2 regions of the Stappia sp. genome follow, and region 1 is predicted to be linked to the other one. Evidence: riboswitches for the same ligand, from Rfam matches in the RefSeq annotation. Region 1 holds a riboswitch; the other holds the start of a gene.
The links. Region 1 has a riboswitch for cobalamin ahead of ABL312_RS09215 (TonB-dependent receptor domain-containing protein). Riboswitches for the same ligand answer to the same signal wherever they lie in the genome.
Positions count from the first base shown of each region.

Region 1 (14,316 bases):
TGGGAGGTATCCTTTCCTGGGGTTGGGGATCGGGGAGTGCGGGGAAGTGCCGCGGTCGGGCAGGTCGAGCGCATCGAGCGCCTGGGCGATGTGTTCGCCGCACAGGCAAGGCACCGTGCCGGACAGCGCCAGGTCGAGCCGGTCCCGCGCCGCATCTGCGGGCGGCGCGGGATGCATCGGCGGGGCGGTGCGTGGCCCGGTCATCCGCCGAGCCGCGCGCGCAGGGTGAATTTCACGGCCAGACCCGGCGAGGCGTCGCTGTCGAGGAACGGCCGGTACTGCGTGTCGAACAGGTTGTCGACATTCACCCCGAGGCGCAGATCCTCGCGCGGGGCGTAGGAGGCGAACAGGTTGACGAGGTTGTAGGCCTCGCTGGGCGCCGCGGTGCTTACCCGCGTCTGGGCATCGACCGCTTCCCACTGCACGCCGAGCGTGGCCTTTTCCTCGAAAGCGCGAAACCCGAGCGTGGTGACCAGCTTGTTGGCCGGGATCGAATCGAGCGGCGCGCCGGTCGTGCGGTCCTCGCCGCGCTGATGCTGGCCCGACAGGCCGGCGAAGATCCAGCCCGCGTCGTAGCTCGCCTCGAGTTCCACGCCCTCGATCCGCGCCCTCGCGACGTTCTGATACTGATAGGCGCAGGGGCCGAAACAGGCCGGATTGAAGGGGCCGACGCCGGTGATGTCGATGAAGTCGTCGACGTCGTTGCGATAGACGGCGGCCTTGAGGCGCAAGGTGTCGCCGGCGGTGAACAGGTCGTTGCGCTTGACGTTGATGCCCGCTTCCAGCGTGTGCGCGGTTTCCGGCTTCAGATCCGGGTTCGGCAGGAAGTCGAAGGCCGGGAAGGGGTGGGTGCCGGCGATCAGCGTTTCGGTGATCGCGGGCGCGCGGTAGCCTTCCGCATAGGTGCCATAGACCTGGATGCCATGCAGCGCGGTGCGCTCCAGCGGCGACAGGCCGACGGTGACCTTCGGCGAAATCCGCTGGCCGCTGGAACTCGTGCCCTGGCCCGAGAGCGTGTAGCCGTCGAAACGCAGCGCGCCGATCACCTCCAGCCAGTCCGAATAGCCGACCGTGTTCTGCAGGAACGCCCCATAGACCGTGCGATTGCCGGACGGCGTGTAAAGGCCGGCGGTGCCCGCCGGATCGACCACATCCACGCTGTCGTGGAACAGATCGCCGCCGATGGTGAGCGCGTGGTGCAGCGCGCCGGTGTCGAAGCGCGCGGTGTTGTTGACGTCGAAGCCGACGGTGTCGATGCGGAAGTTGCGGGTGTTGCCGGTGAGGGCGCCGGTGACATGGGTCTGGTCGAGATCGGTCGCCGTCCAATAGGCGCCGACGCCCAGATCGATCCAGTCGTGGTCCAGCGCCTCGAAGGCGTAGTCGAGCGAGACCGTGCTGGCGACGACGGAATTGTCGTAATTGGTCGAGGTCGCGCCGCCGGAGCGGTACTCGCCGCTGTTGACCATGGCGCCGAGCGTCAGGACCTGCCCCTCGGAGGGCGTGACCTGCGCCTTGACCAGCCCGCTCAGCAGCTCATTGGCCGAATTGCGGATGCGATTGCCGTCGCCGTCCCTGTAGGCCCAGGTGTTGCGGAAGACGACGCTGCCGAGCGCGGCGAAGCTGTCGTCGATGCGCGCCGCCCCGGTCAGCCCTTGCGCGATGCCGTTGTTGGTGGACACCTGGCTGAAGTTCTCCACCGCCCATGTCTCGCCGGCGCGCAGGAAGGTGGAGGGCGACTTGGTCTTGAAACTCACCACGCCGCCGATGGCGCCCGAGCCGTAGAGGTTGGCGACCGGGCCGCGCACCACCGTCGCCGTGTCGAGAAATTCGGGCTCGAAGAGGAAGGAGCCGCCGCTCAGGCCGTGGCCGCTTGCCTGGAAGTTCTGCCGGGCGCCGTCGATGGTGACCGCCACGCGGCCGTAATCCTGAAGGCCGCGGATGTTGATGGCCGCCGCCGGCGAATCGGCGGCCTCCTGCACGGCGATGCCGGGAACCGCGCGCAGAAGGTCGGAGATCCGGTCCGCTTCGCTCTGGCGGACCGTCTCCGCCGAGACCACGCTTTGCGACGACAATGCGTCGACCGAGGCTTCCTCGGTGCGCGCCGCGCTGACGGTGACGGTGTCGAGCAGCACCGGCGCGTCGGAGGCCGCCAAAGCGGCACCTCCCGGGCCGGCCAGTGCCGTGGTTGCAAGCAGCAGCGCCGCAGGGCGCACGAAAGGTCGCATCTCTTGCCTCGTCTGGTTGGAAGAGACGGAGACTGGCTGGCGTGCCGTCGGGCCGACATGCGGCGGAGGCTGCTCGCGGATCCGTCGAAGGAGCGTCGTGCCGGCCAGATGCCGGCAGGGGTATGGGGCGGGCCGCGCCAAGCCCGTGAGCGGGACGGGGCGCGAGGCCGTGCTTGCGTTCCTAATTAAACTTGAGTAATCGAGTCAAGAAAGTTGTTGCGAGCAGCTCGCAACTTAGAACGCTTCGAAACTGGCCGTCCGTCGACCCGCAACGGGCGGCGCGCGCCCGGCCATCGCTCACCGATCCGGCCGTCCCGTTGCCCTGGTCCTCGCATCGGCCGGGCACTCGCATCGCCGGGACACTCGAACTGAAAGGTCCGCCATGTTTGTTTCACGGGGTTTCCGACGTCTCGCCGTTGAGGGCCGGCGCAGGGGCGCCGTCCTCTCGCTCGCCGTCCTGGCGGCGGCTCTCGCGGTTCTCGCCGGACCGCCGGCGCAGGCCGGGGAGGGGGCGTCCCGCATCGTCTCCATCGGCGGATCGATCACGGAGATCGTCTTCGCGCTCGGCGCCCAGGACCGGCTCGTCGCGGTCGACACGACAAGCCGCTATCCGCAGGCCGCCGGGGATCTGCCCGATGTCGGCTACATGCGGGCGCTCTCCGCCGAAGGGGTTCTGTCGCGCGCGCCGGACCTCGTGATCGCCATCGAGGGGGCAGGCCCGCCGCAGGTCATCGACGTGCTGCGCGAGGCATCCGTGCCCTTCGTGGAGATCCCGGAGGGCTACGACGGGCCGGGCTTGCGGGCGAAGATCCTCGCCGTCGGCGATGCCCTCGGCGCGGAAGCCGCGGCTGCGGAGCTGGCCGAGCGCGTTGCGCGCGACCTCGATGCGGCGCGCGCGGAGGCCCAGGCGGCCGCGCGCGAAAGCGGCGGCGCGCCGTCGGTCGCCTTTCTCATGTCGATGGCCGGGGGGCGCCCGATGGCGGCCGGAGCGGGGACCTCCGCCGATGCCATGATCGCGCTGGCCGGCGGAACCAATGTGTTTTCCGGGTTTTCCGGGTTCAAGCCGGTCACCCGCGAGGCGCTGATCGCCGCCGATCCGGCGGCCATCGTCACCATGCGCCGGCACGGGAGCGAGCCTTCCGAGGCCGTGCGCCGGATGCCCGGCGTCGCGCTGACGCGGGCCGGCCAGCACGACCGCATCATCGCGATGGACGGGCTGTATCTGCTCGGCTTCGGTCCGCGCACGGCCGAGGCGGTGCGCGATCTGGCCGCGCGGCTGCGCGGCGGCGAGGACGCGCGGGATGACTGACGAGACGGCGGCCTGCCGACGCAGCGAAGGGCGTGCCGCGGCGCGGCGGCTTGCCCTGCCCGTGCTCGCGGTCGGCCTTGCGGCGACCGTGGTCGTCTCGCTCGCCGTCGGGCCGGCCGCCGTGTCGCTCGGCGATCTGGTGGAGGTGGCCGCGTCCGCCCTTGCCGGCGAGACCGGCGACGCCGCCGCCATGACGCGCGAGCGGGTGATCCTGCTGGACATCCGCCTGCCGCGCACGATCCTCGGCTGTCTCGTCGGCGCGGCCCTTGCCGTTGCCGGCGCGATGATGCAGGGCCTGTTCCGCAATCCGCTGGCCGATCCGGGGCTGGTCGGCGTGTCCGCCGGGGCGGCCCTTGCGGCGGTCGCGACCATCGTGCTCGGCGGCGTGGTCGGACTGGAAGTGGCGGGGCATCTCGCGGTCTATGCGCTGCCTATCTCCGCCTTTCTGGGCGGGCTGGCGACCACGCTCGTGCTCTATGCCATCGCGACGCGCCGGGGGCGCACCTCGGTCGCGACCATGCTGCTGGCCGGCATCGCCATCGCCGCGCTGACCGGCGCGCTCACCGGTTATCTGATCTTTCTCAGCGACGACAGCGAGCTGCGCGATTTCACCTTCTGGAGCATGGGCAGTCTCGGCGGGGCCACCTGGGCGCATGTGGTGGCGCTGCTTCCCTTCGTCGCTCTGGTGCTGGCGGCCATTCCGCTGATCGCGCAGGCGCTCAACGCTCTGCTGCTCGGCGAGGCGGAAGCCTTCCACCTCGGCCACGAGCCGCAGCGGCTGAAGCGCCGGGTGGTTGTCGCGACCGCCGCCGCGACCGGCGGGGCGGTCGCCGCCGCCGGCGTCATCGGCTTCGTCGGCATCGTCGTCCCGCATCTGCTGCGCGTCGCCTTCGGGCCGGATCATCGCCTGCTGCTGCCCGGATGCGCGCTGCTCGGCGCCATGCTCGTGGTGGCGGCGGATACCTTCGCCCGCACCGTCGTCGCGCCCGCCGAACTGCCGATCGGCATCGTGATGGCGGTGATCGGCGCGCCCGTCTTCCTGTCGATCCTGCTGCGACGGCGATCGATCATCGACCTGTGAGGCCTGCCATGTTGCGCACCCATGATCTCGGCGTGAGCGTTTCCGGACGTCCGTTGCTGGACGGCGTCGATCTCGTGTTTCCACCCGGCCGGCTGACCGTCATCGTCGGCCCCAACGGCGCCGGCAAGACGACGCTGCTCGGCTGCCTGACCGGCGAACGGGCGCCGTCGCGCGGGCGCGTGGAGCTGTTCGGGCGCGATCTGGCGCGCTACTCCGCCGCCGATCTCGCCCGCCGCCGGGCGGTGCTGCCGCAGGCGTCGCAACTGAGTTTCCCGTTCCGGGTCGGCGAGGTCGTCGAACTGGGCCTGAGCGGGCCCGGCACCGGGCGGCGCGCCACCGGTCGGGAGCGGGTCGCCGGGGGGGCGGAGATCGTCACCCGGGCGCTCGCCATGGTGGATCTGGCGGGCTACTGCGAGCGGATCTATCAGACGCTCTCGGGCGGCGAGAAGCAGCGCGTGCATCTGGCCCGCGCGCTGTGCCAGGTCTGGGAGCCGAGGGTCGACGGCGAACCGCGCTATCTCTTCCTCGACGAGCCCACCGCAAGCCTCGATCTGCGCCATCAGGTGGAGGTGCTGGAGATCGCGCGGGACGCGGCCCGGCGGGGGCTCGGTGTGATCGCGGTGCTGCACGACCTGCCGCTCGCGCGCGCCTTCGCCGACGAGGTGATCGTGCTCGACCGGGGCACGGTGGACAGCGTCGGCGATCCTCACGCGGTGCTCGGCGCGCGGACGCTTGAACGCGTGTTCCGGCTGAACGCCGCCCATCTGGAGCTCCTGTCGGGCGAGACCCGGACGATGGCGGGTCCGCCAATGGTGCCGAAAGGGACGGGCGCGGGCGGATCGGGCCCATCTGGATCGAGCCCATCTGGATCGGACCCAGCTGGATCGGGCATGGGCGGCCGCGCGGCCGCCTTTCGCGCGGCGGCGCAGATCCACGCGCCCCCGGGCGGCTGAGTCGCTGAGGCGGGCCGCAGCGTCAGGCGCGCTCGGCCTCGTGGCCGGGGCGGTCGGGATCGGTCTCCTCGGCGGCCAGCACCCGGTCGAGCCGCGCGCTCAGTCGCGCGAGCCGAAACGCCATGTTGGGCCGGGCGAGGCGCTCCGCCTGGCGGACCTGCTGGCGCAGCGCGTTGCGCAGCCCCGTGCGCGTCAGCCGGCTGCCCGGATCGTCGACCATTTCCTCGCGGCCCTCGTCCAGCGCCTGCAGGAGCGCGTCCTTGGCCGCCACATAGTCGGTGTCGCCGAACCGCCGCAGCAGTGCCTCGAAGGCCTCGAAACGGCCAACGTCGAAGGGAATGTCCTCGCCGCGATGGCCCATCACCGGGCTCGGCGGATGCAAACTGGCACAGGGCAGAAAGCCCGCGGGAACGGGAATGTTGGCCGAATGGGTGCGCCCGGCGCGCAGCAGCTTGGGCAGCACATGGGTGTGCGGCCCGTCCGGCGAGACGCCGCCGGTGTCGGGTCCGCCGATCTTCTGATAGACCTCCACCCGCCCGAGCGCGGAGCGCACCACGCGGTGGGGATGGGCGGCGAGAATGGCCGCCATGGCCGGGTTCGACGGGTCCATCAGGGACCGGCCCGCCGCTTCGCGCAGGATCGCAAGAAGCTCGGGGTCGTCGGTGCGGATGCAGAATTCGATCTGCGGCTGGTCGAGCCCCATGTCGAAGAGACTGCCGCCCCGGTCCTGCGGCCGGATCGCGGCCGTGTCCGGACCGAGTTCCGTCAGCACGTCGCGGCGCGGACAGCGCGCCGCCGCTTCGGGCAGGCACAGCGCCAGACCCTGTCCCCAGCGTTCGGGGCGCGGGCTGAGCGTCTCGTAGGCAAGCGGGAAGGCATCCGCCACCTGCGCCGGATCGAGCCGCAACCCGCCCTTGTCGGTGGCGCGGCACAGGGCGTCGGGGCGGTCCACGACGACCTCGTCGTCCGCGCGCTGGTGAAACTCTCCGATCGCGCCGAAGGAGCCGATGCTCCAGCCCGCGTCGCGGTTTTCCAGATAGCGGCCGAGAAGCTCGACGAGCGTGGCGGCTGTCATTCGGTCATCTCCCTGTTGGGCGCGCGCCCTCCGGCGGGCGGCCGGGCGCCCGCGGCAGCCGCGCGGCCGGAACGATCGCGGGGTGCCCGTCCAGAACGAGCGTTTCGGCGCGGATGCCGTAGACGCGGGCGAGCAGATCGGCGTCGAGCGTCTCGCCCGGTGCGCCGTCGGCGGCGAGCCGGCCGTCGTCGAGCACCAGCAGACGGTCGCACCAGCGGCTGGCCAGCGTCAAATCGTGCAGCGAGACGAAGACCGCGCGTCCCTCGCGTGCAAGCGCCTGAAAATGCTCCATCAGGGCGATCTGGTGCGCCGGGTCGAGGCCGTTGACCGGCTCGTCGGCGACGAGGACGCGCGGGTCCTGCGCCAGCATCCGGGCGATCAGCACGCGCGCCTGCTCGCCGCCCGACAACGTGTCGAAGGATCGGCCGGCGAACGCCAGCACGTCCATGCGGGCCATGGACTCGCGGGCATGGCGCAGATCGCGCGCCGAGGACGCGGCGAAGGGGGAGCGATGCGGCAGGCGGCCAAGCAGCACGACATCGAGGCAGGTCAGCGCCCAATGGACCGCCCGGTCCTGCGGCAGGAAGGCGATTTTCCGCGCCCGGTCCCCGGCATCCATGCGGGTGACCGGGGTGCCGCCCCAGAGAATCTCGCCGTCATGCGCCTGAAGGCCGACGAGGGCGCGCATCAGCGTCGACTTGCCGGCGCCGTTCGGACCGACGATGCCGACGAGGCCGGGCGTTTCGGCGGAAAAGGAGATCGCGTTGACGACCGGGCGGACGCCGCGACGGACCGTCACGTTGCGACAGGCGAGGGCGATCATGAGGCACGCCTCCGCAGGCTGACGAGCAGCCACAGGAAGAAGGGCGCACCGATGATTGCCGTGACCACGCCGAGCTTGAGATCGCGTTCCGGCATGATCAGGCGCACGGAAATGTCGGCGGCGAGCAGGAACACCGCGCCGCCGAGCGCGCTTGCCGGCAGCAGCCGTCCCGGCTTGTGCCCGACCAGCGGGCGCAGCAGATGCGGCACGATCAGCCCGACGAAGCCGATGGCGCCGCTGACGGCGGTCGCGCCGCCGACGCCGATGGCCGTGCCGAGCACGACGAGCGTGCGCGTGCGCCCCAGGTTGACGCCGAGACTGCGGGCGACATCGGCACCGAGGCTGAGCGCGTCGAGGGCGCGCGCGGTCAGGGCGAGCAGCACGCCGCCGACGACGATGAAGGGCAGGGCGAGGCCGACATGCACCATGCTGCGGTCGGTCAGCGAGCCGAGCATCCAGAACACGATTTCGAGCGCGGCGAAGGGATTGCGCGACAGGTTGAGGGCAAGCGATGTCAGCGCCCCGGCAAGCGAGGACAGGGCCACGCCGGCGAGGATCAGCGTCAGGATATCGGTGGTCCGCCCGGTGAGCGCCTGCAGCAGCGCCACGGCGACCAGCGCGCCCATCAGCGCCGACAGCGGCAGCGCATAGGGGTGGATCGCGGTGAGCCCCGCATAGATGGCGATCACCGCGCCGAGCGAGGCGGTCGCGGAAATGCCGATCAGCCCCGGCTCGGCCAGCGGATTGCGCAAGAACCCCTGCAGCACGGCGCCCGACAGGCCGAGGATGGCGCCGACGCAAAGCGCCAGGATCGCGCGCGGCAGGCGGATTTCGGCCAGCACCACCGCTTCCGCGCTCTCGGTGTCGCCCAGGGCGGCGATGAGGCGGGTCGGATCGATCCACACCTGTCCGATGCCCAGCGAGAGCGCGAAGAGCGTCAGCACCAGGGCGGCGAGCGCGATCAGCAGAAGCGCGTAGCGGCGCCCGGCGGTCATCGCGCGGCCTCGCGCCGCGGCGTCACCGCGTCCACCGCGGCGCGCAGCCGGGTAATGGCCGAGGCGGTGAGCGGCGTGCCGCAGATCCAGGCGCGGGTATCGGCCGCGACGCGGCGCGTCTCCCCGAAGCGGGCCTCGAGCGCGGGATGGCGCACCACGGCGGCCGCCCGCGAGGGGTCGGACGCATACCGCTCCCACACCAGCAGGTAATCCGGATCGGCGAGCACGAGGGCCTCCAGCGGCAGCCGGGTGGTGCCGGCCAGCCCCAGATCCGCGCCGAGATGGCGGTAGCCGGCCCGCGTCACGATGGCGTTTTCCAGCGTGCCGTCGCCGGTGGTGAAGCTGTTGGCGGCAAAGGAGCCGATCACGGGCGCCGGCGTCGGGCGCGGGCGCCCCGCGTGTTCGCGCGCCGCCGCCAGTTCCGCGTCGAGCCCGGCGATCAACGCCTGCGCGCGGGTCTCTTGACCCAGCAGGGCGCCCATGCGCCGCACGGCGGCGCGGATATCGTCGAAATCGTTGGCCGGCGCGAATTCCTCCACCCGCCGGTCGAGCCGCCGCAACAGGTTGACGGTTGCGCGCTTGGTGAAGGTGCCGGCGAGCACCAGATCCGGCTCGAGCCGGAAGACCTCCTCCGCCAGACCGTGGTTGATGGGAAACCGATCCGCCTCGGCGGTCATCAGCGACATGCCGGGATCGCGCGCGAACCGCGAGACCGACACCAGTTGTCCCGGTGCCGCGATCAGCATGGCCAGCTGATCGGTGCACAGGTTGATCGAGACGACGCGCCGGGGCGGTTCCGCTGAGGGTTCCGCAAGGGTGGGCCCCGCGCCGGCGAGGTAGACGAGGCCCGCAAGCGCGAGCCCCGCGCACTGCAGGCGCCATCGCAGGCTCCGGCGCAGCAGTGCCCGTGCGCGCGAGGCCGGCGCGCCGGTGGCGGCCAGGGGCGAGAGCGAAGAGGGCGTCATGGTGGGCATCGGAGGCATCGCGTCGGCCGCACACTTTGGGCTTCGCGCCTGTGCGCCGGGCGCGCGTTCAGGCGGAGCAGTCTCGGGCGAAAGCCGGGCGCGATGCAGGATCGCGCCCGCCCCGTGGTCGGACCCGGTCGTCAGAACGTGGCCTTCACGCCGGCGTAGGCGGTGATGCCGGCCGTGTTGTAGCCGTAGATCTCCTCGTAGTTCGTGTCGAGAAGGTTCTCGATGCGTCCGAAGAGCGTCACATGCTCCGCGACGCGGTAGTCGGCGCCGACATTGACGAGCAGATAGTCGTCCAGCTTGACGCGGGTGCGCGGGGTGGCGTTGACGAACTCGTTGTCGAACATCCGCCCGTTGTAGACCGCGTCGAGGAAGACGTTGCCGCGTCCCTCGTTGAAGCCGTAGATCACGCCGAAGGCGCCGGAGTGCTTCGGACGGCGGACTTCCTCCGTGCCGGACGGATCGGTCGCGTCAAGATAGGTGTAGCTGCCCTTGACGAAGAGATTGTCGAGAACCTCCAGGCCCATGGCCACTTCCACGCCCTGCCGCTTCGAGGTGCCGTTCAGGTTGACCGGCGTGCCGATGAAGGTCGGCGGCGGGAAGGTCGTCGTGATCTCGTTTTCCAGACGCTCGCGGAAGTAGGTCACATCCAGCGTGAGCCGGTCGTTCCACAGGCGCTGCTCGACGCCGATGTCCCAGCCGAAGCTCTCTTCCGGCTTCAGGTTCGGATTGCCGTTGAAGCGTCCGGGATTGAAGCCGAACTGCTCGTAGAAGGTCGGGTTGGTGACGCCGGTGCCGACCGAGGCATGAAAACGCGTGCCGGTCTCATGCACCTTGTAGGCGGCGCTGGCGCTGTAGGTCACGCTGTCCTTGAAGGCCTCGTTCTGGTCGTAGCGCAGACCCGCGCTGACGAAGACCCGGTCCAGGAACGCGCCCCGATACTCCGCGACATAGCCCACCAGATCGCGGCTTTGGGTCGGCACCTGCGCCGGGGTCGCGGGAAAGGCGGACTTGAAGGATTCCCGCTCCCATTCCAGCGCGGCGGTCAGGCTGTGCTCGGCTTCGAGAAAATCGGTCCTGAAGGTGCCGGTCGCCTGGTAGCTGGCGTGGATGCGCTGGTCCTCGTTGCCGCTTGGCGATCCGTTCACCGCGTTGTAGTCGCGCCGCTCGATGTCGGTGTATTCGACGCGCGCCTTCTGCACGAGGCGGTCGTCGAACAGGGTCCACGACAGGCCGGCGCCGGTGAAGAACTCGCGGTTTTCCGAATTGCTCAAGGTGTCGATCACCAGACCCTGGGTCGGTCGGTCGGGCCGGCGGAAGTCCTGGTCGTCCGTCGCGGTCTTGCGGTCGACGTAGCGCGCGCTCCAGTCGAAGGTGAGCGCATCGGTGATGTCCCAGTTCAGCTTGCCGTTCAGCGTGCCATTGTGACCGCCGTCCTTCTCGGAGCCGAAATCGGACAGGTTGAAGCCGTCGTTTTCCCGGAAGGCGGCGGACACGGCGATGTCGAAGGTCTCGCCGCCGCCGCGCACGCTGGCCGCGCCGAGCCGCGTGCCGTCGGTGCCGCCTTCGGCGCGGCCCGTGATCCGCAGGTCGTTGCGCAGACCGCCCTTGGTGGTGATGCTGATGACGCCGGCCATGGCGTTGGAACCGTAAAGCGCGCTCTGCGGTCCGCGCAGCACCTCGATGCGGTCGATGTCTTCCGCAAGCAGCCCGCCGAGATCGTATTCACCGCTGGAACTCGCCGAAACCTCGACGCCGTCGATCAGAACCAGCACGTGGTTCGCTTCCGAGCCGCGCACGCGGATCTGCGTGACGCCACCCGCGGCACCGGTGCGCGACACCGCCAGCCCCGGCACCCGGCGCAGGGCGTCGGCGACATAGCGCGTCTGCGTCTCTTCCAACTCCGTGCCCGTGATCACCGTATGCGCGCGGCCCACCGCCTCGGCGGCGACCGGCGTGCGCCCGGCGGAGACGACGACCGCGTCGAGATCGATCTCCTCGGCAATGACCGTGGTCGCGGACATTGCCGTCAGTCCCGTGACGGCGAGCACGCTCGCAATTCCATAACCCCATGCGCATCGTGTGGATGTCGCAGTCATTCGGATACACCCCTGTCGTTCGCTGACACGCTTTTCGCGCGGCCAGACGCCTTATGACAACCTGTGCGGGAAACGGGGTGCGACAGATGTCGCCCGCACGCTTCGGCGCAGGTTACGGTTCGGGTGTCACCTCAACGGAAGGCCGCGCTTCGACACACCCCGTGTCGAAGATCGGGTGACGGCCGAGGGCAGGTCTCCTGGCTTGCGGGTCCTGGCGGGCGTTCCCCTTCCCAACACGGCGTCCTCGCCGCGTCAGTGGTTCTTCGAACGTCCACTCACCGCTCACAGTTGCGGGGGCAGCCACGGATTCGGTCCCTGATGGGTACGCCTCACCGTGTTCCCTTTTCATTCGCAGTCACGCGAAACCTTCAGCAGCCTCAGATAAACGAAACCTTAAAGGCGAGTCAATTCGGTGTCGAACCTCCCGAGGGGCCTCCGGGAGAAGGAGACGCGCGGGTCGCGTCCCGTCACGACGGCTCCTTTTCCTCGCTGCGCAGGGTCGGAATGTCGGTTCGTTCTTCCTCCGGCGCGCCGCTCAGGAGTTCGACCGCCCGGTCGGCCGCGTCCTGGAACGGCTCCAGCACGATGTCGGCACCCGATCCGAACAGATCTTCCGTGTCGCGCGTCGTGTGCGAGGTCACCGCGATTCGTCCCCGGAAGCCGGCCGCGCGGGTCAGCTGGATCAGCGTGGTGCGCGTGTCCTCGTGGCTGAGGCCGGTCGGGTGGATCGGAACGGTCGACACGATCCACTCCGTGCGCTGAAGCGGCAGGTCGGTCACGAACTCCGGATCGGTCGCGTCGCCGAATTCGGTGTCCAGGCCGAGCTCGCGCCAGCGACGGATGGCGAGCGGATTGAAGTCGACGCCGAGCACCGGAATGCCGCGCTTTTGGAGGCGCAGGCCGATCGCCGTGCCGAAGCGGCCGAGGCCGAAGATGATGGCCGTGTAGCCTTTGGCCTGAAGGGCGTCGGCGTCGGAGGGTTCGCGCGGGGTGCCGCGGCGCTCGAAGACGCCGAGCAGCGGTTCGAACAGCGCATAGAGCCGGTGCGAATAGGTGATCATGTAGGTGGAGGCGGCGATGGTCACCAGGCCGACCATGGTGACGAGGCCGAGCGCATCCTCGCGCACATGACCGAGCGACACGCCCATGGCGACGAAGATCAGCGAGAACTCGCTGATCTGCGCCACCGTCAGCCCGGCGAGGAAGCCGGTGCGCTTGCGGTAGCCCATCGCCCCCATGATCGCGAGGACGATCAGCGGGTTGCCGATCAGCACGAAGAGCGAGAAGACGATGGCGCCGGTCACATGCGTGCCGAGCAGCGACAGGTCGAGCGTCGCGCCGAGCGCGATGAAGAAGAACAGCAGCAGAAAGTCCCGCAAGGGCGCGAGCCGCGCCGCGATGGTCTCGCGATAGGGCGTGGAGGCGAGCGAGACGCCGGCCAGCAGCCCGCCGACCTCCTTGCCGAGCCCGACGAAGTCGCCGATGGCGGCGAACATCGCGGCCTGGGCGATGGCGAAGATGACGAGCAGTTCCGGCGCGCGCGCCAGCCGCTCGGTCAGCGGATCGGCGACATAGCGCACGAAGACCACGACCAGCGCGACCATCGCCACGCCCGACAGCAGGACCCTGAGCACCGACCCGCCGCCGTGGCCCCCGTCGGCCGCCGCGCCGATGCCAATGGCCGACAGCACGATCATGGCGATCACGACGACGAGATCCTGAACGATCAGGAAGCCGAGGGCGATCTGCCCGTGCAGGGCGTCGATCTCCCGTTTGTCGGACAGGAGCTTCACGATGATGATCGTTGAGGAAAAGGTCAGCGCCACGGCGACATAGAGGCTGGTGACGTGCCCGAGCCCCAGGGCCAGACCGATCATGTAGCCGAACACCGAGGTGAAGAGCACCTGACCGAGACCGGTGAGAAGGGCGACGCTGCCGAGCGAGCGGATCAGCTTCACATCCAGCTTGATGCCGACCAGGAACAACAGAACGGCGATGCCGAGCTTCGACAAGAGGTCGATCTGGGCGTCCGAGCGCACCACATCGAGCGCGGAGGGACCGGCGATCAGGCCGACCGCGATGAAGCTGACGATCAGCGGCTGGCGCAGCAGGATGCCGAACAGGCCGATGCCGGCCGCCATCACGAGAAGGGCGGCGACCTCGGCGAAGGGAGAGTGAACCAGAATGTCCATCAGGGCTCGCGATCTTGAGCGGAGGAGGCGGACGGGGAGGAGGGCCCTGGAGGCGCGCCTTCCAACGTTCGGTGGGTCGCCGGTCCGGCCGTGTCTGGCGGGGAGGCGGTCGTGTCGTCTCGGGCGCGCGTGGCATGGGCGCGCAGGAAGGCATCGAGATCCGTGTCGGCGATGCGCCAGCCCTTGCCGATGTCGATGGCCCGCAAGTCGCCCTCCCGGATCCAGTGGCGAACGGTGGCTTCGCCGACCTTCAGCCGGTCGGCGACTTCCTTGACGGTCTGATAGTGGTCACGTGCCATCGGATATGCCTTTTTGACGATGTTTTGCGCAGAATACCCGAGATTGGCGCCGGATGATTGAGCGAGGTCAAATCCTGCGTCGATCTTTCGTGGTTGGCTTGGCTTGACGGCGGGGTGCAGGAGCAGGCGATGAAGACGATTCTGGTGGCCACGGACTTTTCGGAACGCTCGGACCGGGCCTTGCGCCGCGCGACGCTGCTGGCGCGCCAGTCCGGGGCGGCGCTGTCGCTGGTGCATGTGGTCGACGACGACCAGCCGCGCCGGATCGTCGACAGCGAGCGGGAACTGGCGAGC
Region 1 is NZ_CP157793.1:2,094,548-2,108,863, reverse strand. Features, by position in the region: gene ABL312_RS09260 (antibiotic biosynthesis monooxygenase) at 1-1, opposite strand, end outside; gene ABL312_RS09255 (TonB-dependent hemoglobin/transferrin/lactoferrin family receptor) at 201-2,225, opposite strand; gene ABL312_RS09250 (ABC transporter substrate-binding protein) at 2,608-3,534, shown strand; gene ABL312_RS09245 (iron chelate uptake ABC transporter family permease subunit) at 3,527-4,615, shown strand; gene ABL312_RS09240 (heme ABC transporter ATP-binding protein) at 4,624-5,568, shown strand; gene ABL312_RS09235 (DUF6925 family protein) at 5,591-6,643, opposite strand; gene ABL312_RS09230 (ABC transporter ATP-binding protein) at 6,648-7,466, opposite strand; gene ABL312_RS09225 (iron ABC transporter permease) at 7,463-8,461, opposite strand; gene ABL312_RS09220 (ABC transporter substrate-binding protein) at 8,458-9,435, opposite strand; gene ABL312_RS09215 (TonB-dependent receptor domain-containing protein) at 9,567-11,456, opposite strand; cobalamin riboswitch at 11,701-11,916, opposite strand; gene ABL312_RS09210 (cation:proton antiporter) at 11,999-13,723, opposite strand; gene ABL312_RS09205 (helix-turn-helix domain-containing protein) at 13,723-14,022, opposite strand; gene ABL312_RS09200 (universal stress protein) at 14,152-14,316, shown strand, end outside.

Region 2 (14,316 bases), 990 kb from region 1:
CGCGCAGCCGATGCCCGTGTAGTCGAGGGCGGCGATCAGTCGCTCGCAATCGCGCTTGAGCGCCGGGTCGAGCGGCAGCGTCACGCCGTCGAGCGCGAGGCCGGACCCGTCGGCGCGGTCGGTGCGGGTGATGAGCGCATGCAGAACCCGCTCGATGCGCCCGTTGCGGGCGGCGAAATAGACGTTGTGGCGCGGGCCCTCGGCCTTCTTCTGCAGCAGCAGGAGTTCGTGGCCCGCCGGCCAGAGCGAGAAATACGTGGCGAAGTCCTCCGCGTCCGTCACCGTGATCGCCTTGTTGTCGAACAGCAGCGTGTCGGCCGAGGCCGGGCGGATGACGAGCGGAAAGCCGATGGCGTGGGCGTGTCGGGTCAAGGCGTCGAAATCATGCACCTCCGCGAAAGGCGCGATCGGCACATCGCAGTTGCGCGCGAGCTCCATCATGAAGCGCTTGTCGAGGCAGCGGCGCACCAGATCCGGGTCGGGCGCGACGAGGCGCACATGCGCCGGCAGCCTCATGTCGTGTTCGGCGAAGAAACGCACCGCCGGTTCGGCGACCGGCAGGACCGCCGTGACGTCGCCGCGCGCGGCGAGGAAACCGGTCAGCGCGCGGGCGAAGTCCTCCGGCGCGCGCGACAGCGAGGGGTGATCCCAGGTCTCGTCGACCGCGCGGGACTTTTCCGCGTCGCCCTCGTAGCCCTCCAGCCCGCAGACGATGCGATGCCCGCGCGCCTTGAGCCGCCGGGCGATCACCTGCGTCGGGCGATAGTTGCCGAGCAGCAGCACCGCGCCCTTCGGGCTTTCGGTCCTTGTCGGATGTGTCATGACGCCTGTCCCTGCAACTGAACGACCGCGCCCGGCCGCCAAAGCGCGGCGGCGGGTCTCGAACTTGGCGTCGAGACTAGCCCGCCGGCCCTGCGGCCCGGTTAACCGAGGGCGGCGATACCCCCTGAGGTCACGGGCTTTTCCCGCGCGTGGTAAACGCGGTGTTGCCGGGCGGGGCAGGGGTGCGCCGCACGCGCAATTGCATGCGCACACCATCGTGCATTGCGTTATCGGGCCTCGTTCGGCGGATCGTCGAAGCCCCACTCGAGGAACTCCTCGAACGTGCGCGGGTGCACCCTGTCGGCGATGATTGTCAGGATCTCGCCGGTTGAGTGGGCAAACTCGCGCATGCGCCGCCAGGCCGCGTGATCCTTGGGGGACAGCAAGTCCGCGCCATGCTCTTTGACGTGCATCTTGAATCTTTCGAACTCGTCCTTCCAGTGCGCGGCATGCCGGAGCCGCCCCATCGGGCTCCATATATCCACGTCGCCAATCGTGAACACACGCACGCGGTCCAGGAAGGCGTCTTCCTCCTGTTGCGCGGTGCGCCAGATCTCAAACAGTTCGAACATACAATTCGACGACTTGAGATACCTGTAGCTCAGAAAGACGAACACGCGGTCGCCTGCACCGATCCGCCTCATGAATTTCGAGATGCTGTCGCCGAAGCCGAGATCGTCCTTGTCGCGGACGATGTGGATGCCGCGCCGCCCGTAGTCTGCGCAAAGGCGGTCGACGTCGGCCTCCCGTTTTCTTCCCTCAGGCGTCTTGTCGTCGGCCCAGGCATAGGACACGAAGTATTCGGGATCGGCCGGCTTGGCCTGGGAAAACGACAAGGCACGCTCCTCGGTCTGCTCTTCTTCGCGGACACCGCCCGCCCGGGGCAGAGCGTCATTGCCCTTGACGGTAAGCGACACGCCGAAACGGGCGGCCTGCCGTTTCACGATCCCGGTCATATGGTCCAGAAGCTTCGGACGGGCGGCGGAGGTTGGCTGCCGTGGCCGCGCGCGCAGCACGATGTTTCCGCTCCAGCTGTCGGGGTCCGGGCGTTGCTGCTCGATCAGGATTTCAGCGCCGGACCCGTCCTCGAAGACGGAAAGCCCGGTCGCCCAATAGTCGCCATCGACGCCGGCCTGTTGCCCGATCTCCGCGATGATGCCGCGGATGAGCGTTTCGGGAAGAACATCGCAGGCGAAGTCGGCCCGCCGATCGCGGTCGTCCTCGGTGTCCCACAGCCGCGTCACGTGCCCTGGACGCTCCGTGGGCAGGAGTTCCGGCGCGATATAGTCGATCATGTCGGGATCGCTGGCATGGGCGTTGCGATGGGCAAAGCAGATGCCGCAGCTTTCCATCATCGAGAGGAACACGCGCTGCTCCTCAGGCTCATAGTCCTTGTCCCAGAGATAGACCCCCAGATCCGGCCGGGTGAAACGTCCGCCGGCGTTCTTGAGCGCGCGGTAGCACAGACCCCGGTGAAAGACGGCATAGATCGCTTCCAGCGCCCATTGCTGATCGAGAATGATCTTGTCGTGCAGGATCCCGTCCCCGTGGAACACCGTCCCGGCATTGTGCAGGAACCTCAGCAGCATCGCCGGATCGGAGATGTCGCCGGTTTTGTCGCAAAGCCGCAGATAGGTCGCGTAGCTCAGGGTCTGATGTTTGCGCTCCTTGGTGGGCCGCGCCACATCCTCCGCGCGCCAGGCTTCCAGTTGCGTTTTCACCGCCGCGCGACCGGGGCCGATCAGGGGTGGATTGAAGCTGGTGTAGGCCCGGTTCAGATCCTCTTTGAGCGCCGCGAAGCCATGCCCGTCGCGCGCACTTGTATGAAGGACGCGCTTGAAGCCGGAGAACCCCTTGAGCGCCTCCCGGGCCGGGTCCGGCAGGTCGCGTTCGTCCTCGATCGCGTCGCATTGCGTCTGCACGACCAGGACGGGGGCGTCGTCGCCGGCGAACTGGCGCACGTGATCGAGCCAATAGGCGAGCGGAAAGTTGCGAAACCGCAGGCCGTCATGCTCATGGGTGTCGCTGTCCTCCATTGCCGGGGTCCAGCAGATCACGAAGACGGCGCGGCTGCGCAGGAAGAGCGCATGCGTGCCGTGATAGATGTCCTGCCCGCCGAAATCCCAGACATGGAACCGCGCGGGATCGCCGGCTGGGCGCCCGGGAACGGCGAGATCGGCGACAAGAATGCCATGCGTGGAGTCGGCGTTTTCCTCGAAACCTTCGCCGCGCAGACGCCGCACGAGTTGGGTTTTTCCCACCCGCCCGTTGCCGAGGATCATGAGCTTGGCATCGCTCATCTCTACCGGCGCGTCGCCCAGATCGGCGAGATGCGCGCGCAGGGACTGGAGGCAGTTATCTATAGGGGAAGAAGACAGGACCTCGGGCGGAAGTCCCGGGATCCTTGTTCTGTGGAAACGGAGGTTTTGAAGTGTGTCCTTCATCCAGAACTCGGGCGGTGGCGGCGTTTCGATCTTCAGGCCGGAACAGTGAAGGATTTGCAGCGCCGTGAGGCCGGCGATCGGGGTGAGGTCGCTGACCTTTGTGTCGGAGCAGCCGATTTGCTCTAGGCGCTTTAACCTCGAGAGCGGGGTCAAATCTGCTACTTTTGTGTTGCTGAACGCTAGAATTCTTAGTGTGAGGATTCTCTCGAGCGGCGCGAGATCGTCCACTCTTGTATCAAAGCAGCCAAGATGTTGCAGTTGGGGCAAATCCTTGAGTGGCACGAGGTCGACAATTCTGGTGGAGGCGCACTCCAATGATCGCAGTCCTATCAGATCTTGTAGTGGTATGAGGCTGGAAACATTGGTTCCAGTGAAATTGAGGTGTTGTAATCTGGAGAGGGGTTGGATCGGTGTGAGGTCGGTCACCAAAGTGAATTTGCAGGAAAGAAATGTTAATCTTGTTAGTTTTTTAACCGGAGATAGATCTTTGATCTGAGTACTGGAGCACCCGAGGCTCTGCAACTTCGTTAGGGCTGCGATCGGCGTTAGGTCTTTTACCTGCGTCCCAGAGCACTCGAGGCTCTGCAAATTCGTTAGGGTTGCGATCGGCGATAGGTCTTTTACCTGCGTCCCAGAGCACTCGAGGCTCTGCAACTTCGTTAGGGCTGCGATCGGCGTTAGGTCTTTTACCTGCGTCCCGGAGCACTGAAGGTTCTTTAACGCCGTTAGTGTCGCGATTGGCGAGAGGTCTGTGACCTGCGTAATGGAGCAGTTTATGCTCTGCAGCGCCGTTAGCTCTTGGAGCGCGGACAGATCAGCGACTTCAGTTCTGGAGAACGCGAGGCATTGCAATTCTGCCAATCCTTGAAGTGGGGTCAGATCGTCTATTTCACTTCCAGAAAAGTCGAGAGCCCGCAGCTGCATCATCCCTCGTGTTGGCGATAGGTCGCGAACTCTTGTGTGGTGTAGCGTTAGGTTCTCCAGATATACAAGTTCTTTGAGCGGCTCTATGTCGATCACCGCCGTTTCTGAAAAGTCGAGTATTTGCAGGTTTCTTAGGCTATCGATAGAAGTTAGATCTGTGATCGATGTATGCGAGAAAGTGAGGCCCAGCAATTGAGGGAGATCTGTGACCGGCTTGAGATTGCGGATCTTAGTGTGATCACACACGAGGTAAACGAGGTTCGCGGATTTTCGAAGTGGCGAGAGGTTGTCCACAAGTGTGAAGGCGCAGTTTAGACCCCGCATGTGATCAAGGTCGTGAAGCGGGGACAGGTCTGAAATTGGCAACCAACTCAGGTCAAGCACTTCCAGACGCGATAGCGCGGATGAAAATTCGCTTGGTAACGTCTGAAACACGTTCGCTGTTTGTTTGTCGTCTTCAGTGACTCTGAACCACGGCATTTTCCGGGCGTTTGCCGACAGGCCGAGAAAGAGCCGTTTCAGCCATGTCAACTCCAGAACCTCCGGCGGAAACGCCTGCAAGGCCAGACCGCCGAGGTCGAGCTCCTCGTTTCGGGCTGCCTTGCACGCCGCGATCCGGCGCCGGGCTTCTTCCTCTCCGGCGGCCATCCGATCCTTGTCAGACAATGCCCATATCCTTCAATCGACGACTCGAATGCCGCGATCACAGCATACGGCCGACGACAGGCGCAACGGACACGGGTAAGAGGCAGGAAAGGCGGGATAACGCATAAGGCCGCAGCATCGTCAATGCGCGGCGTGGTCAAGATCTGTCAATGTCGGGAGGACAATCAAACAGGAGCGTGGTGGCTCCCCGGGCCGGACTCGAACCAGCGACCCAGCGGTTAACAGCCGCTTGCTCTACCAACTGAGCTACCGGGGATCACGCTTGGCGATGCAGTGCATCGCGTCGGTGGCGAGCTTCTAGCAAATCCCGTCCCGATTTGCCAAGCCTTTTGTCGGAAAACTTTTCCACAGCGCGGGCGTTGGCCATCGCGGCAGCGCCATGGGGTGGCGGCGCGGTTGTCGGTGCGCGGGCTTGCAGGTTTGCAGTGGGCGGCGCGGCGCGTGGCGTGCGTGCCCGCTCTTGTTGAAGCCCGTCCGGCGCGGTAAGGATAGGCATGTCCGGTCTTCCCGCAGCGGACGAAGTCCGCGGGAGGAGAAATTCGGAATGCGGTGGGGGAGGACCCAATCAGGGCTCCCGAATCCGCAGCTGCCCCCGCAACTGTGAGCGGCGAGCCTTCCTGCATGACCACTGGGCGACAAGCCCGGGAAGGGCAGGGCCGGGCGACGACCCGTAAGCCAGGAGACGAGCCGGCCGAAACCGCGTCACGCGCCGTCGGGTGGACGGCAGGAGGGCTCCATGATTCGTCTCGCAGTCGCCGGGCCTCCCCCCGGCGCAGGTGATTTCCCGTTCCCGCACCCGCCGGGCCGTGTCCCGGCCGCGTCGCGCGCCGCGCCATGACGGAGGCCGCCCCGGCCGTGCGCAGCGTGCTGGTGACCGGCGGCGCGCGCTCCGGCAAGAGCCTTTTCGCCGAAGGGCTCATCCGTGCCAGCGGCCGCGAGCCCGTCTATGTCGCGACCTGCGGCGCCTTCGATGCCGAGATGGAGGCGCGCATCGCCCGCCATCGCGATCAGCGCGGCCCCGGGTGGACGACAATCGAGGAACAGCGCGCCGTCGCCGAGGTGATCGCCCGCGAGGCCGCGCCCGATCGCGCCGTGCTGGTCGACTGCCTGACGCTGTGGCTGTCCAATTGTCTCTTCGCCGAAGCCGATATCCCCGCCGAGGTGGCCGCGCTCGCCGAGTCCGTGCGCGGCGCGGCCGGGCCTGTGGTGCTCGTCACCAATGAGGTCGGCTCCGGCATCGTGCCCGAAAACGCGCTCGCCCGGCGCTTCCGCGACGAACAGGGCCGCCTCAACCGCATGATGGCCCAGGCCTGCGAGGCGGCGGTGCTCGTCGCCGCCGGCCTGCCGCTCGTCCTCAAACCGAACGCCAGCCAACCGGAGATCCGCCTATGACCGCATCCGCAAAGGCGCCGAAGCCGAAAATCCCCGCCACCATCGTCACCGGCTTTCTGGGGGCGGGCAAGACGACACTGCTCGCCAACCTCCTGCGCGAGGCCAGGGGGCAGCGCATCGCGCTCATCGTAAACGAGTTCGGCGACATGGGCTTCGACGGCGCGCTGGTCGACGGCTGCGCCGATCCCGATTGCGCGGCCGACGATGTGGTGGAACTCACCAACGGCTGCATCTGCTGCACGGTGGCCGACGATTTCCTGCCGACCATGGAAATGCTGATCGACCGGGACGAGGCGCCCGATCACATCGTCATCGAGACGTCGGGGCTGGCGCTGCCGCAGCCGCTGGTGCGGGCCTTTTCCTGGCCGAGCGTCAAGACGCGCGTCACCGTCGACGCGGTGGTGACGGTGGTCGACACGGCCGCCGTGGCCGAAGGCCGGGTCGCCAGCGACGAGGCGGCGGTCGCGGCCCAAAGGGCGGCCGACGACGCGCTCGACCACGACAGCCCGGTCGAGGAACTCTTCGAGGACCAGCTGCGCTGCGCCGATCTCGTGGTGCTCAACAAGGCGGATCTGGTCGACGCCGCCGCGCTGGAGGCGGTGCGGGCGAAGGTCGCCGCGCGTCTGCGCCCGGCGGTGGAGATCGTCGCGGCGGAAAAGGGCGTCCTCTCGGCCGACGTGCTGCTCGGGCGCGGCAGCGCCTCGGAAGACGACATGACGGGCCGCGAAAGCCATCACGAGAGCGGTCACCACCCCCACCACCACGACGATCACGACGACCACGATCATCACCATCATCACGACCACGATCACGACGACTTCGAAAGCCATGTGATCGCGGTGCCTGCCGTGGCGTCGCTCAAGGATCTGGAGGCGCGCGTCGCCGCCGCGATGGCGCTTCCCGGCGTCTTGCGGATCAAGGGTGCCGTCGCGGTTTCTGGCAAGGCGGCACCCGCCATGGTGCAGGCGGTCGGCCCGCGGGTGGAGGCATGGTTCGCCCGCGACGCGCGCGCGCCCGGCCATCTCGTGGCGATCGGGGTCGCCGGCTTCGATGTCGCGCGTGTGCGTGGACTGCTCGCCGAGGCGGACGCCGCCTGAGGCCGGCATCGGACGGGGCGCGCGCATGCATATTCTCGCCGGCCGCAGCGGGGCGATCGATCAGGGCGACGAGGCGGTCGACCTGGAGCAGTCGCCCGCCGATCTTCTCGTCCTGTCGGCCGCCGACACGGAGCTGTCGGCGCTGGCGGCCGCCGCCGAGCGGCTCGGGGAGCGGGCGCCGGGGTTGCGGCTTGCCAGTTTCCTGGCGCTGTCGCATCCCTATTCGGTGGACCTTTATGCCGAGACGACGGCACAGGGCGCGCGGCTGATCGTGCTGCGGCTGCTCGGCGGCGCGGAATACTGGCCCTACGGGCTGGAGCGGCTGACGGAACTGGCGCGCGGCCATGGCATTGCGCTCGCCGTGATGCCCGGTGACGACCGCTGGGACGCCGATCTCGCGGCCCGCTCCACGCTGGAGGCGGGCGCGGTCGAGCGGCTGTGGCGCTATCTGGTCGAGGGCGGGCCGGAGAACGCCGACAACATGCTGCGCTATGCGGCGCATCTTCTTGAAGGTGCGGCGGAGCCCGATCCGCCGCGTCCGCTGTCGCGCGCGGGTCTTTATCTGCCGGGGGTGTCGGCGCCCGGGCTTTCCGATCTCACGGCCACCTGGGACGATGCAGAGGCCCCTGTCGCGGCGCTCGTGTTCTATCGGGCGCTGCTGCAGGGCGGGCAGACCGCCCCCGTCGACGCGCTGGTGGCGGCGTTCCGGGAGCGCGGCCTCAACCCGCTGCCGGTCTTCGTCGCCTCGCTGAAGGAGGCGGAATCGGCCGGCGTTCTGGCGGCGCTGTTCGAGGCCGCGCCGCCGGACGTGGTGGTTAATGCCACTGCCTTCGCCGTGTCGAAGGCGGGGCGCGCGCATGAGCCGACCCCACTTGATGCGCCAGGCGCGCCCGTGCTTCAGGCGATCTTCGCCTCGTCCTCTCAGGACGGGTGGAACGACGCCGATCAGGGCCTGTCGATCCGCGATCTCGCCATGCATGTGGTGCTGCCCGAGGTCGACGGACGCATCACCACGCGGGCCGTCTCCTTCAAGGAGCAGGGAGAACGCGACACCTTGACCCAGTCGCGGCCCGTGCGCTTCGTGCCGAAGGCGGACCGCATCGGCTTTGTTGCCGATCTCGCCGCGCGCTGGGCGCGGCTGCGCCAAATGCCGGCAGCGGAGAAGAAAATCGCGCTGGTGCTCGCCAATTATCCCAACAAGGACGGACGGCTGGCGAATGGCGTCGGCCTCGACACGCCGGCCTCCTGCGTCAACGTGCTGGCCGCCCTCGCCCGCGAGGGTTACCGCGTCGAGGGGCGGCCGGCCGACAGCGCGGCGCTGATGGAGGTCATCAGTTCCGGGCCGACCAACGCACTCGCCGACCGCACGGTGCGCACCGGCGGCGCGACGCTCGATCTCGACATCTATCGCGACCACTTCGCGCGGCTGCCCGCGCGCGTTCGCGATGCGGTCACCGACCGCTGGGGCGCGCCGGAGCGCGACCCGCATGTGGCGGAGGGCGCCTTTCGGCTCGCGGTCACGACCTTCGGGCAGGTGGTCGTCGGCATCCAGCCGGCGCGCGGCTACAACATCGATCCGAAGGAGACCTATCACGACCCGGATCTGGTGCCGCCGCATCACTATTTCGCCTTCTACATCTGGCTGCGCGCGGTTTTCGGGATCGATGCGGTGGTGCATCTGGGCAAGCACGGCAATCTGGAATGGCTGCCGGGCAAGGCGCTGGCGCTGAGCGCGGCCTGCTACCCCGAGGCCGTGCTCGGCCCCGTGCCGAACGTCTATCCCTTCATCGTCAACGATCCGGGCGAGGGCGCGCAGGCCAAGCGCCGTACCTCGGCCGTCATCGTCGATCACCTGACGCCGCCGCTGACGCGCGCCGAAAGCCACGGCGTCGCCGCCGAACTCGAGGTGCTGCTCGACGAGTATTATCTGGCCCAAGGCGTCGATCCGCGCCGGCTCAAGGCGCTGACCCGCGATATTCTCGATGCCGCGACGCGCGCCGGGCTCGATGCGGACATCGGCCTCACCGACGCGATGGACGAGGAGACCCGTCTCGCCCGGCTCGACGCGCATCTGTGCGACCTGAAGGAATTGCAGATCCGCGACGGGCTGCATGTGCTGGGCGAAGCGCCGCGGGGGCGGCTGCTGACCGATCTGCTGGCCGCGCTGGTGCGCGTGCCGCGCGGCGCGGGCGCGGGCAATGCGGGACTGACGCGGGCGCTGGCGCAGGATCTGGGTCTCGCGCCCGCGTCGTCCCGGCCAAGCGAAGCGCGCGCCGGGATCACGAGCCAGACAGACTTCGACCCGCTCGACTGCGCCTTCGAGGCCGAGTGGAGAGGCCCGCGCCCGGCGGCGCTCACGGCTGTGTCCGATGCGCCCTGGCGCAGCGTCGGCGACACGGTCGAGCGGCTGGAACTGCTGGCCGCGCGTCTGGTCGAGGCGGGGACGGCGCCGGAAGGCTTCGCGGCGACCGCCGCCGTGCTGGAGGAAATCCGCACGCGCATCGCCCCGGCGGTTGCGGCCTCCGGCGACAATGAGATCGCGGCCGTGGTCGACGCGCTCGCCGGACGTTTCGTGCCGCCGGGGCCGTCCGGCGCGCCGACGCGCGGACGGCCCGACGTGCTGCCGACGGGGCGAAATTTCTATTCCGTCGATGTGCGCGCGGTGCCGACCGAAACCGCCTGGCGGATCGGCGCGGCGAGCGCCGAGCGGCTGGTCGAGCGGCATTTCCAGGACGAGGGCGACTACCCGCGCGCCGTGGTGCTGTCCTGCTGGGGCACGGCCAACATGCGCACCGGGGGTGACGACGTCGCCCAGGCGCTGGCGCTGATCGGCGCGCGGCCGAAGTGGGAACCGGGGTCGGGCCGGGTGACCGGCTTCGACATCCTGTCGCTGTCCGAGCTCGGCCGCCCGCGCGTCGACGTCACGCTGCGGGTGTCGGGCTTCTTCCGCGATGCCTTCCCGCACCAGATGGATCTGTTCCAGTCGGCGGTCGCCGCCATCGCCGCGCTGAACGAGCCTGCCGACGCCAATCCCCTGGCCGAGGCGATCAAGCGCGAGACCCGCCGGCGCACGGCCGAGGGCGAGAGCGCGGAGGCGGCGGCCCGCGCCGCCACCTTCCGCGTGTTCGGCTCGAAGCCCGGGGCCTATGGCGCGGGCTTGCAGGCCCTGATCGACGAGGGCGGGTGGGAGGCGCGTGCCGATTTCGCCGACGCGTTCCTCGCCTGGGGCGGTTATGCCTATGGTGGCGGTGTGCAGGGCGAGGGCGCGCGGGATGCGCTGGAAGACCGCTTGTCCGGGGTCGACGCGGTGCTGCACAATCAGGACAACCGCGAGCACGACCTGCTCGATTCCGACGATTACTACCAGTTCGAGGGTGGATTGGCGGCAACGGTCGAGACGCTGAAGGGCGAAGCGCCGAAGGTCTATCACAACGACCATTCGCGCCCCGAGCGCCCGGTGATCCGCACGTTGGGCGAGGAGATCGGCCGGGTGGTGCGGGGTCGCGCGGCGAACCCCAAGTGGATCGCCGGCGTGATGCGCCATGGCTACAAGGGCGCCTTCGAGATCGCCGCGACGGTCGATTATCTCTTCGCCTTCGCCGCCACCACCAACGCGGTGGGCGACCATCATTTCGACCAGCTCTATGACGCCTATCTGGACGATCCGCGCGTGCGGGACTTTCTCGCCGAGGCCAATCCGAAGGCGCTTGAGGAAATCGCGGCGCGCTTCCGCGAGGCGGTGGAGCGCGGCCTTTGGACGCCGCGGCGCAATTCGACGCGCGCGGCGCTGACAATCGAACAGGGGGAGACGATCGGGTGAGCGACAGGAAAGCCGAGATGAGTGACGCGGAGCTCAACGCGCGCCACGCGGAAAAGATGCGCAAGAAGAAGGCCGCGCGCGACAAGATCATGGCCACCAAGACCATCGAGAAGGGCCTGGTGATCGTCCACACCGGCAAGGGCAAGGGCAAGTCGACGGCGGGCTTCGGCATGGTGTTCCGCTCGCTCGGCCATGGCCACAAGGTCGCCGTGGTGCAATTCGTCAAGGGGCGCATCGAGACCGGCGAGCGCATGGCGCTGGAGCGCTTTTCCGATCTGGTGACGATCAAGCGCATGGGCGAGGGCTTCACCTGGGAAACCCAGGACCGCCAGCGCGACATCGACGCGGCGCGTCAGGCCTGGGAAGCGGCCAAGGAGATGATCCGCTCCGGCGACTATCGCCTCGTGCTGTGCGATGAACTCAACATCGTCCTGCGCTACGATTACCTGCCGATCGAGGAGGTGGTGGCCTTCCTGCGCGACGAGAAGCCCGAGGACGTGCATGTCGTCGTCACGGGCCGCAACGCCAAGGACGAGCTTCTGGAGATCGCCGACCTCGTCACCGAGATGACGCAGGTGAAACATCCCTTCCGCTCCGGCGTGAAGCCGCAGGAGGGGATCGAGTTTTAGAACGAGGCGGACGAAGCAATTGGGGGCAAGATGAAACTCTTCGACAGCAGCACGCGCCGGGCGTCGCCGGATCACGGGGAGCTCGTGCGCCGCTATGAACTGGTGCGCACGCTGGTGGAGTTTCTGGCCGCCGTGTTCTTCGTCATCGGCAGCGTGTTCTTCTTCTACGACAGCCTGCTCTATGCCGGCACGTGGTTGTTCCTGATCGGCTCGATCCTCTTCGCCGTGCGTCCGACCATCCGGCTGGCGCTGGAGCTGCACCTCACGCGCCTGCCCGTGCCGGACGAATTCCGCCCCTATGGCGCGCGGCTCGAGGAGCAGGATCGCCCGTGAGCGCGAGGCGGCCGCCCGCCCTGATGATCCAGGGGACCGGATCGAATGTCGGCAAGAGCCTGATCGTCGCCGGCCTGTGCCGGCTGTTCGCCAACCGGGGGCTGAGGGTGCGGCCCTTCAAGCCGCAGAACATGTCCAACAACGCCGCCGTGACCGCCGACGGCGGGGAGATCGGCCGGGCGCAGGCGGTGCAGGCGCTGGGCGCGCGCGTGCCCTTGAGCGTGCACATAAACCCGGTGCTCCTGAAACCGGAAACGGACGTCGGCGCGCAGGTGATCGTGCAGGGCAGGCGCGCCGGCACCCTGCGCGCCCGCGCCTACGGCAGCCGCAAGGCGGAACTTCTGCCCAAGGTGCTGGAAAGCTTCGAGCGGGTCGGTGCCGACGCCGACCTGGTGCTGGTGGAGGGGGCGGGCAGCCCGGCGGAGATCAACCTGCGCGCCGGCGACATCGCCAACATGGGCTTCGCCGAGGCCGCCGACCTTCCCGTCGTCCTGTGCGGCGACATCGACCGGGGCGGCGTGATCGCCTCCGTCGTCGGCACGCATACGATCCTGCCCGAGGACGAGCGGGCCCGCATCAAGGCCTTCTTCATCAACCGGTTTCGCGGCGACGTGTCGCTCTTCGACGATGGAATGCGCGAGATCGCGGCGCGCACCGGATGGGCGCCGCTCGGCGTGGTGCCGTGGTTCGCGGATGCGCGCAAGCTGCCGGCGGAGGATGCGCTGGATCTCGCCTCGGGCACGGGCGACGGGCCGGTCCGGATCGCCGTGCCGGTGATCAGCCGGATCGCCAATTTCGACGATCTCGATCCGCTGCGCATGGAGCCCGGCGTGTCGCTGACGCTGGTGTCGCCCGGCGACGCGCTGCCGGGCGACGCGGATCTGGTGCTGCTGCCGGGCTCCAAGTCGACCGTCGGCGATCTCGCCTTCTTCCGCGCGCAAGGGTGGGACATCGATCTCGCCGCCCATGTGCGGCGCGGCGGGCGGGTGCTGGGGATCTGCGGCGGCTATCAGATGCTGGGCCGCACGATTTCCGATCCTCAAGGCATCGAGGGACCGGCCGGCACGGTCGAGGGGCTCGGGCTGCTGGACGTCGAGACGGTGCTGACGCCCGACAAGCGGCTCGTGGAGGTCACGGGCCGTCACGTGGCAAGCGGCGCGCCGCTCGCCGGCTACGAGATCCACATCGGCCGCACGGGGGGCGCGGACACGCACCGCCCCTTCGCCCGGATTTCTTCGGGCGACGAGGGGACGCATGACGACGGGACGCACGACGATGGCGCGGTCGCGGCGAACGGGCGCATCGCGGGCACCTATCTGCACGGGGTTTTCACCGACGACCGCTTCCGCGCGGCGTTTCTGGATGGGCTCGGCGCGCCGGCGTCGCTCGCCTATGCGCAGGAGATCGACGCGACGCTGGATGCGCTCGCCGCGCATCTGGAAGGCTGCCTGGACATCGAGGCTCTGTTCTCAATCGCCTGCAATTAGTAGGTGTATTTTGCAGCCGATCCTGGATACGGTGTGATCGCTGCACTTGAAACCGGCCCGGAGCCCCGCATGTCCCTGTCTCGCAGATTCGCGCGAGGTCCGTCCTACGCCCGCCTCATCGTGCGGATTTTCGGGGTCTATCTGCTCGTCATCCAGATGCCGTCGCTCCCCTTTGCCCTCTCCCTGCAGCCCGCGTCGCCGAATGCCTTGGAGTCCGCGCTTTTCGCGGGCGTGATGATTGTCCTCTTCGCGGTCGCGCTCGTCCTCATCCTCTGGCCGGGGGTGCTGCTCGGCGGGCTCGGGTTCGACCGTCGGGAGAGCGAGGCGACGGCGGAGGCCTCCGCCCCGCTGGAGGTCATCGGCGTGTCGCTGGTCGGCCTCGCGCTGGCCATGGCCGGGCTGAAGAAGGCGGTCTACTGGTCGGTCGCCTACGGGGCGGGGATGGCGGACAACCTCGCCGGGAACCGCGCGGCGCAATGGCTGGTCGGGCAATGGCCGGAGATCCTCTCCGACGCCTTCCTGCTGCTGGCCGGCGGTCTTCTCGTCCTCGGACCCGGCAAGGTGGCGGGCGTGCTGCGCCGCCTGCGCGGCTGGCGGCCCGGCGGCGCGCTGACGGACTGAAGCGCCTACGAAGCCTTGCGCTGCCAGAGGACAAGCTGGTTGTTCGCGGGCATGGCGATGTCCTCGATCAGCCGCAGCCCC
Region 2 is NZ_CP157793.1:1,105,645-1,119,960, forward strand. Features, by position in the region: gene ABL312_RS04865 (hypothetical protein) at 1-822, opposite strand, end outside; gene ABL312_RS04870 (leucine-rich repeat domain-containing protein) at 1,050-4,856, opposite strand; tRNA gene ABL312_RS04875 (tRNA-Asn) at 5,037-5,112, opposite strand; cobalamin riboswitch at 5,339-5,563, shown strand; gene cobU (bifunctional adenosylcobinamide kinase/adenosylcobinamide-phosphate guanylyltransferase) at 5,691-6,248, shown strand; gene cobW (cobalamin biosynthesis protein CobW) at 6,245-7,345, shown strand; gene cobN (cobaltochelatase subunit CobN) at 7,371-11,165, shown strand; gene cobO (cob(I)yrinic acid a,c-diamide adenosyltransferase) at 11,183-11,794, shown strand; gene ABL312_RS04900 (YrhK family protein) at 11,825-12,127, shown strand; gene ABL312_RS04905 (cobyric acid synthase) at 12,151-13,614, shown strand; gene ABL312_RS04910 (hypothetical protein) at 13,684-14,235, shown strand; gene ABL312_RS04915 (DUF938 domain-containing protein) at 14,241-14,316, opposite strand, start outside.
Region 2: linked by a shared signal. The riboswitch ahead of cobU (bifunctional adenosylcobinamide kinase/adenosylcobinamide-phosphate guanylyltransferase) and the one ahead of ABL312_RS09215 (TonB-dependent receptor domain-containing protein) in region 1 are both predicted to bind cobalamin.